Regions from separate parts of the Paenibacillus xinjiangensis genome, predicted to be linked through region 3. Evidence: riboswitches for the same ligand, from Rfam matches in the RefSeq annotation. Region 3 holds a riboswitch; each other region holds the start of a gene.

Region 1 (2,199 bases), on a different contig from region 3:
CGAAGCGCTGTGTAATCAAGCGTATTGGCTCCAGCCGTTCTCGGAGTGACAGACTGGAATATGGAAGCTATAATCTTGCCATCCCAGCTCAGCGCTCCTAACGTCTTGCTGTTAGAGAACTCGAATATGAAAATGACGATTGCACCTACGGCAATAAGTGCTCCTGTCATGGACAGAACGACTTTACTATGCAGCGACAGTTTTCTCTTGCTGCGATACTCGAGTAAATCGGACAGAACGATGAAGCCTAGTCCACCCAAAATAATAAGCAGTATACCGGTTAAATTGACAATTGGATCATCTACATACAGCGTTAGGCTGCGATAATCACCAAAGATGTCGAAGCCTGCATTGTTGAATAGCGAGATCGAATGGAAAATTCCGAAATAAATCGCTTTGCCTAGCGGCATATCTACTGCGAAGCGAGAAGCGAACAGCAGCGCGCCGATCAGTTCTATAGATAAAGAATAAAAGATAACCTTACGGATTAATCTAACGATACCTTCCATGCTGGACTGATTCATCGCTTCTTGGAGGATAAGACGCTCCTTGAGCGAGATTTTTTTGCGCAGCACGAGAGCGAACAGCGTGCCCATCGTCATGAAGCCGACACCGCCGACTTGAATTAAAGCCATAATGATCATTTGCCCTGCTTTTGAGAAATAAGTGCCTGTATCCACCACAACAAGCCCAGTTACACAAGTTGCTGAAGTAGCTGTGAACAAAGCATCTACGAAGCGGAGCCGCGATCCATCGGCTGATGCGAATGGCATCGACAGCAGCGTGGCACCGAGCAGAATAATGACCGCGAAGCCCAGTACGAGAATACGCGGGGGAGACCATTTTAGAACATTTAAGTGTTTCATCAATATAAGTCCCTGCTCTCCTCTAATAACTGGTGTCAATCGAATTTTGGGCATAGAAAAAAGCACTGGAAACCCAATGCCTTATGCGATGAGTCCTGTTCCACAAAGCCTACGAGGTTAGCTGACGGATTCGGGCCTGGACAGGCAGCCCTATTCAAGAAGCTTACGGATCACATCCCGTGCTCTTCCTGAAATTCACCCCACTGCTGGCATTTCTGTCAGCATTATGGTTCCCCCGTTTTCATACGGAAATTCGGCTTTTTTATTCAATTAACAATGACGATTATGATTATAAGCTAAATCATCTGGAATACAAAACGAGTATACCGCATAAATAAGCCTATATTGGCTCAAAAATGGTCAACCTTATGCAACAGTGCGCCCAACGCTTCTCGCACATCGTTATTTCTCGTTTTTATGAAAACAATCGTTGGTTTTCATAATACTGGATGTTGTAAATCAGACGCTTGGATTGGATAATACAGGGTTTTGTATGGTATGGTTACATGGCAGCGTAAGAAATCTACAATTCAAAATTGAGGTGAAATATGGTCGATTCAATTGCCCGCCACGACTGGAAACGCTTCCTATGGGCCGCAATAGCAGGTGCGCTTATTTTTGTATTCACACAGGTCGGTCCGATCTTCCAGCAGTCCGCTTCGATTGACAGTACAATGAAAGTCATCGATAAAAGCGCAGCCGAAGGACAAGCCCTCCAGTTCACGAAGCAGCAGCTTGGAATGGATACGAAATCTGCCTACACTGTCTATCAGACCGACAGCTTAGCAACAGGCTATCTGTCCAAAGAGAAATTGCTCGAATCCTATGAGAAGCAATACGGCAAGCAATTCCCTAACGATACGTATCAGGTTCAAGTCGATGCTGTAGACGGCAGTACCGCTTTCGTCTATGTACATATGACTAATGGGAATGTGGTAGCGTGGCATCTTATGAACAGCAATGATGAGCCGGTTCAGGAGGAGCAGCTCTTTCAGGCCGCAGAACAGCTGGCTGTCACCAAAGGCTTCCGAATCAGCGAGCTGAAGGAGCGTTGGGTGAACGATGATGGAGAGCTCGTTATTCATCCCACTGGCTATACCCTTGCGGACGCCGCACTCGAGCTTACGATAAGTGCAGAGCTAGTCGACGGCAAACCTGTTGTTACACAATACAAGCCTGAATTCAAGGCACCAGCTGCCTATGAAACAGAGGTCGCCAGTCAGAAGCAAACAGCCAATGTGTTATCTCTCGTCAGTCTGCTGTATATGTGCTTGATCTCACTCGTGCTTGCTATTATTTATGCGATCTTGTACCGCGGACATACGACATTCAA
Region 2 (2,199 bases), on a different contig from region 3:
CGCGGACATGAGCATGGCTCTTATATTATTGAAGGGCTGGAGACAGGGCGTGTCTACCGTGGACACTTCAATGTTGTGAACAATGGCGTAATCTCCAACCTTCCCGCTGATGCTATTATTGAGGCACCAGGCTATGCAGACCGCAATGGCATCAGTATGCCGCATGTGGGTGAATTGCCGCTCGGCCCAGCAGCGGTGTGCAATGTCAGCATCTCGGTTCAGCGCCTTGCTGTAGAGGCTGCTGTGCATGGTGATGATCAGCTGCTTCGCCAGGCGATGATGATGGACCCGCTTGTCGGTGCTGTGTGCAATCCTAACGAAATATGGCAGATGGTCGATGAGATGCTCGTAGCTCAGGAGCAGTGGCTTCCACAATATGCAGAAGCCATTGCAGCTGCCAAAGAGCGTCTGACGACAGGTCCTCTGCTGCCGACAAGAGATTATGAAGGCGCAGCAAGGCTGAAGGTGAAGACAGTGGAAGAAATGCAGAGCAATCGCGATGAAGCGAATCGGAATAGCGGGGAATCTGACAAAGCGAAGCAGCGGCCTGCTGCTGTAACAGAATAATAATCCGTACAGACAAAAGCTGGGCAGCCGTTCACAAGTAGTGACGGTTACCCAGCTTTTGCCCTGTTCTAATATAAGGATAAGTAAAAAATAGAACGATTAATCAATACGACTTCATCTCTCATCTGCTCGGCTTGCTGATGCTGAGTAGGCAAGCTTCTTAAATAATGGATAGCATCGGCGAATAATTGGTGCAAATGCTTGTTTTTATGCTGTGTATGCTCCTCAGCTGGAGCTTCGGTCGCTGTGTTCTGGATGCTGCCGATGAAATGAGGCACGGCGGAGCTCCATGCTCCCCAATCGGAGGGACGTTCTTGCTCGGCGATAAATTGCTCGCCCCAGCCTACACCTTGATTCGATGTCACTCGCATGCAAGCTCTGCAGCCAGCTGCATCAATGTCCAAAGAAGGAATAATAAATAACTCAATATGGGTTACTTGCAGGGGAACCTGCTGCTGAGCATCGCTCAAGGATGCAGCATTGTGAGACGTTATCATATTATTCTCTCCTCATGTTCGCTTACGGAGTTAGCTGTCGGATTCGGGATAGAGAGCTTCCCTACCAGCACTTTGGGTAGTGCTGGATTCACCCCTTGCGTCAGATTTCCCTACAGATAAGGATTATCCTCCGCGTTGGTTCCCCCGCTTCTTGCATACAAGAATTCAGCGATTATTAAATAGCCAATTATGGCTTGCCGTCTATCTTAAACCGATACAAAAGTTTTGTAAACCTTAAATCTCTCGTTTTCAGCCTTTTTTTCGTCAAAAAGGATATTATATCGGTGTTTGTGCCAATAAAACCTGTATATTCGTGAGAATGCTCGCTTATGCTCAGGATTTACACTTTTTATGTAAAACGAAGAAATAAAGAGAAATTGAGAGTATTCTAGAGATAATTATTAGTGTAAGCGTTGTTAAACAAGCTGCATGCATCTTTTTTCGTCGTATTCGAGATGCGGCTTCGCTTTACATCAATTGGGGCATGGGAGTATGATTCGAAGCGTGGTTACGTTAAATGTTACCAATTGGGAAGGTGCGACACGCTGTCGCTGCCTCCAGCAATAGGGCTGAGTTTCCGTCTGAATGACGGAGAGCGGGGAAACCAGGCAGAGCAATCTGCATAGCGGATCCGAATTCGATGTGAGAGTCGAGGACGGTTGCCGCGGGGGTGAATCTTGGACCGGGGAACCATGGATTTCCGGCCAAGTAGGGCGACTCTCACCGTCCGAATCCGACAGCTAACCTCGTAAGCCTAGATGGAGAGAGGAATGATGAAGCTAGTAATGGATGAATAGGAGCCACATCTGTGGTTTTATCGCGGCTATGCATGAAGACTTGCTGCTGCCGCGCAGCATAACAGATTTATCGCTGAGTCCCGCTGGATGCGGGAACGGGGGAACCAACCGAGCGAGCATGTCTTGCTCATGGGGTGAATCGCTTGGCTTGCAGCCAAGCGTAGGGCGACTCTCACGCCCGAATCCGACAGCTAACCTCGTAAGCGTTATTGAGAGAGGCGACATTCGTCGCGAGCCAATCCGATTATGGGGTTGTTCAGCAATACGTCGATATAAGATGCAGCACAGTCTTATTGTCAGGCATATCGCTGGACGCTGAACGTCGCCACGCCGTCATA
Region 3 (2,199 bases):
AGCATTTCTATATCGTGATTCTCTTCTTCTTGTACCAGCTGCTCTGGGGATTCTTCTTATATCGATTCATTGATTCTATCGTTACGCCGCTGCTCAGACGTTTCCCTGAATCCCCTTCAGCTGTCAGGCTCTTCTTCAACGAAGCGCAATTCCAATTGTTGAAGACGGATCTTATTACCCCGTATATCTGGCTGCTGGGGGGGCTGCTCGTTACGCGAATATTGCTCACGCCACTGTTCGATGCCGGCCTATACTATTCCCTTCATCACTCTACTGATGCGGGAGGAACGCAGTTCATCCAAGGCATACGCAAGAAATTCAGGCCGATCGCACTCTTATATTGGTTGAAAACCTTGCTCGTACTCGCCCCTGCCTGGTGGCTCCTGCCCAAAGCCCTGCAGTCGCTGCTGCAGAGCAGCTCCATCACGGAGCTTATACTGGGGCTGCTGCCCGCCGCTGGCGGTTGGCTCTTATGGGGCGTGGTGCTCCACCTGCTGCTCCTCGCTATGCAGCTTGGCACCATCACAGGAGAAGGCATCCTCCCTAAGCTATGGACTGCTATGCGGCATATCCTTCCTTTTGCAGCCATCTCATTGCTCATGTGGGCTATTGGCGCCGGAATCAGTCTATTCGTCACCAGTATCTCGCTAGTATGGGCCGGCCTGCTCGCACTCATCCTTCACCAAGGCTATAACTTGATCCGCAGTATGATGAAGGTATGGACGGTAGCTGCGCAATACGAGTGCCTGCAATCTAAGCAGACCTAATGCCGAATGACGACTAACAAGCCTTGTAGAGGATCCTCTGCAAGGCTGTTTTTTGTCTCTAAACCTGTCACTTTTACACATTATTCTCTCTAAGGAGCGTGAGAGCCGTTCATTCTCGCGAGAATAATCTGCATATTCTACAAATACCTCACATAATAAATGTAAATAGTATCCGTTTCATTAGTCTAAATGACCTATAATTTTCAAATGTTTATACAAAAAATCATAATAAACGTTCCTTTCAGCCAAAAGGTTACATGAGAATTATTAGAATTTGCCAGTTTGGGGAGGAGTTCAAGAAAAAAAACAGAATAGTTATCGAGTACATAACAAAGCTTGCCTAATTCCTTGTACTGGAAACGGGGGAACCACTCTGGGTGAATTGATTTCGACGTCCGAGCCAAGCTCTAATCGGCGCCTGAGAAATCATAGGGATCCTTCAACCGAACCCCACAGCTAACCTCGTAGGCATTGGAAGGAGTTTCACCATTTTGAAAAAGGTTACAGCAATACTATTCGGACTTGTGTTAATGCTAGCTTTTCAAGCAGGCAGCGTTTTTGCAGGCTCCAAAATGGACGGAATCATCGATAATGTAATCGGCACTCCGTACCAAAGCGGTGGCACAACAACGAGAGGCTTCGATTGCTCAGGTTTCACAACCTATGTGTTTGACAAAATGGGCATTGATCTTCCACGTACTTCTGCATCGCAATCCAAAACCGGTGAAGCAGTCGCTAAAGGCGATCTGGTAGCTGGCGATCTTGTGTTCTTCAACACAAGTGGCAAAGGCGTTTCCCATGTCGGCATCTATGTAGGCGACGGTAAGTTTGCACACGCTTCTTCCAGCAAGGGTGTTATTATCAGCAAGCTTAGCGATTCCTATTACGAAACTCGGTACATGAACGCTCGTCGCGTCATGGACCAATCCACATTTGACAAATATGCTGACGAAAAATAAAGCCAGCACCTCACTTCCTCACCGAAGCGAGGAATGACTTTTTCAGCAAAGCCGCAGTTGTTTGTCTCTGTTATGACAAACCACATGCGGCTTTGCTGTTTTCTCACGTCTAAGGGGGAGCGCCTGCCATGTACTTATTTATTCACCGCAAAGATCTACGTTCAAACCATATGCGCGCATTTGATTATATAAAAAAACAGAAAGATGTCGGTATTCATCTTCTGATTATCGATCCGCAGTTAGCCGGAGGCGGTCGATTGCACACCCATAGCGGGCGGAATTTCATCCGCCAGGCTGCTGCGCTGCTGCATGAATATGCAGTGGCGGGCAAAGAGCTTCACGTGCTCTACGGCGATCCAGCCGAAATTACGGAAGCTCTGCTGCAATGCCATCCGATTGATGAGGTTATTGTTCAAGCGGACTACACGCCCTACGCTCGACAGCGCGATGAGCATGTGCAGCAGAGGGTAAGA
Region 4 (2,199 bases), on a different contig from region 3:
CAGCCGATAGGAATAACCTTCGGATCAACAGCTATCGTGCGCCCCTCCTGCACTTTAGCACCGGATGCGGTAATACCGTACTGAGGATGGTCTTCATCCTTGCCGGTAGATTGCACACCAGCTGTATAGGCAGTTAGAGTAACGTTCTTAATCACTTTTTTGGCTTTGAACGTAACGCCGCTTTTCGTGTAGGTTGCTACACTCGGACTACTGCTTGAGAGTACCTGCACGAGCTGTTCAGGCTTCTTCGTTCCGACGGCAACCACTTGATTAACAGCCTTTGTCTCCACAACCTTATTTACAATTTTCTCAGAGACGAGTACACCGTTCTCGTACCGCTCCTCGATTTGCTCAACAACGAGACCTTCCTTACCGGTCTGCACCAGCTTCTCCTTACCCTCTTCCAGGGTAGGATCTTGCTGCTTCACGATAGAGAACGGCGTCGTACGCTCATTCTCAGACACCTTCTTGTCAACGCGAGTGACGGTTACCTTCAAGTCCTCAGCGACTAGTGTGCTAAGCGATGGCGATACCTTATCTTGATCACGTACAGGAATATTTAATTCCTCAATCGCCGCTTGCACGGTCTTCTCCGTCGTGTACACCGTTGATGTCTTGCCATCAGCTGTTACGATAACCGGAACCGCGAAGTTAATCTCCACTCGGTCTCCGTCCTTGATGGATGCATTCAGAGGTGCGGAAACCTCGTCATGTGGTCCAACCGTAATAGCTTGTTCATCCAGTAGGCGTTGCAGGACCCATTGTTTTGTTTTCACAACAGTTTCTTGTCCATTCACTACTACGGATACGCTCTTCTCAGACGATCCGTACAACAACACCAAAAACATGAAAGTCATAGCGATTGAGATAATTGCACTCAGAAAAATCAAACGCAAGTTTTCACGCTTCCATCGCAATGCGAAAGACATGCTGGATGATCGTTTCCCATGGGTCTCCTTAGCTTGGATAATGCCCACTTCATCGGTCCTCCTTCATAGCCCCGCCGCCTAGTGTGACGCATGATTACAACTGACGCGACTATAGTATATTGGCGTGCATAACACGCTCCAGTATTTTCTTACCTCGCAACCTCCTAGATTTACCCTATGTCGACCGTTTCTGCATTATTCGAAAATAAAAAGAAGCCGTCGACAGAGGATCTGTATCGTGGCTTCCCGGATGGTCTAATAGACTTCAGGAATGATGAATGCACGAGGTTGATCGCTCTCTATAACACGCTTGCGAGGTTAGCTGTCGGGTTCGGGTAAGAGAGATACCCTATCCACGGACTCAATGCTCATGGCAATGGCCGCGTAATTCACCCCTATGAAGAATTCAAAACACCCTCCGCGATGCCTTAGGCTTGTCACGAATTAAGTGCCTGGTTCCCCCGCTCTCAGTAATTGAGATTAAGCGTAAACTGGAAATCCAATACAAAAATTTAAAGCTCTGAAATGAATCATACCTTCCACCGCGGTCAGTTGTAAAGATGAGATAAAAGACGATTTTAGCGAAATTATAGGATTAACATGCAAAAAAAAGCCAATTTCAGCGACAAAGTTTAGTTTTATCGCTGTAAAGGTCTTTATTTCTCTCGTTTTGAGCTGTTATTAAACAATACCAAAACATTTTTTACCGTTTTCGCTAGTAATTTTAGCTATTTCATCCTTAGATTTTCCTGTTATTTCAGCTGCGGCCTCTGCCACAAGGGATACATAGGAGGTCTCATTTCTCTTCCCTCTAAATGGATGAGGTGTAAGATATGGGGAATCCGTCTCGATTAATAAACGGTCCAGAGGAACCTTCGCAAGCACCTCTTTTGGCACCTTCGCATTCTTAAAAGTTACGGGTCCTCCGAACGAAATATAGAAGTTCATATCGAGGCATTGTTTCGCTGTTTCCCAGCTGCCGGAATAGCAATGCATAACCCCTCCGACCTCTGCCGCATTTTCCTCTTTCAACAGCCTCAGGATATCTTCATGAGCCTCGCGATTATGAATCACAATCGGCATCTTTAATCGTTTGGCCAGCCTGATCTGCTCCCTGAATACACGCTGTTGAACCTCTTTCGGTGACGTATCCCAGTGATAATCGAGCCCAATCTCTCCAATAGCAACCACTTTCTCATGCGCACATAGCCGCTCAATCCATGCCAAATCCTCAGGCTGCATATCGATACTGTCTACAGGATGCCAGCCT

What was found. Region 3 has a riboswitch for cyclic di-AMP ahead of AC6ESP_RS22275 (C40 family peptidase). Riboswitches for the same ligand answer to the same signal wherever they lie in the genome.
Region 1: it holds a riboswitch for cyclic di-AMP, as region 3 does, so the genes downstream of both, AC6ESP_RS03615 (TrkH family potassium uptake protein) here and AC6ESP_RS22275 (C40 family peptidase) in region 3, are expected to answer to the same signal.
Region 2: it holds a riboswitch for cyclic di-AMP, as region 3 does, so the genes downstream of both, AC6ESP_RS00210 (hypothetical protein) here and AC6ESP_RS22275 (C40 family peptidase) in region 3, are expected to answer to the same signal.
Region 4: it holds a riboswitch for cyclic di-AMP, as region 3 does, so the genes downstream of both, AC6ESP_RS24525 (resuscitation-promoting factor) here and AC6ESP_RS22275 (C40 family peptidase) in region 3, are expected to answer to the same signal.

Annotation. Positions count from the first base shown of each region.
Region 1 is NZ_JCAALS010000002.1:330,523-332,721, reverse strand. Features, by position in the region: gene AC6ESP_RS03615 (TrkH family potassium uptake protein) at 1-866, opposite strand, end outside; cyclic di-AMP (ydaO/yuaA leader) riboswitch at 958-1,135, opposite strand; gene AC6ESP_RS03610 (CPBP family intramembrane glutamic endopeptidase) at 1,415-2,199, shown strand, end outside.
Region 2 is NZ_JCAALS010000001.1:47,859-50,057, forward strand. Features, by position in the region: gene AC6ESP_RS00205 (alpha-glucosidase/alpha-galactosidase) at 1-567, shown strand, start outside; gene AC6ESP_RS00210 (hypothetical protein) at 636-1,064, opposite strand; cyclic di-AMP (ydaO/yuaA leader) riboswitch at 1,069-1,245, opposite strand; cyclic di-AMP (ydaO/yuaA leader) riboswitch at 1,622-1,834, shown strand; cyclic di-AMP (ydaO/yuaA leader) riboswitch at 1,923-2,082, shown strand; gene AC6ESP_RS00215 (hypothetical protein) at 2,071-2,199, shown strand, end outside.
Region 3 is NZ_JCAALS010000025.1:59,998-62,196, reverse strand. Features, by position in the region: gene AC6ESP_RS22280 (hypothetical protein) at 1-767, shown strand, start outside; cyclic di-AMP (ydaO/yuaA leader) riboswitch at 1,095-1,253, shown strand; gene AC6ESP_RS22275 (C40 family peptidase) at 1,256-1,726, shown strand; gene AC6ESP_RS22270 (cryptochrome/photolyase family protein) at 1,855-2,199, shown strand, end outside.
Region 4 is NZ_JCAALS010000031.1:10,410-12,608, reverse strand. Features, by position in the region: gene AC6ESP_RS24525 (resuscitation-promoting factor) at 1-977, opposite strand, end outside; cyclic di-AMP (ydaO/yuaA leader) riboswitch at 1,222-1,426, opposite strand; gene AC6ESP_RS24520 (TatD family hydrolase) at 1,611-2,199, opposite strand, start outside.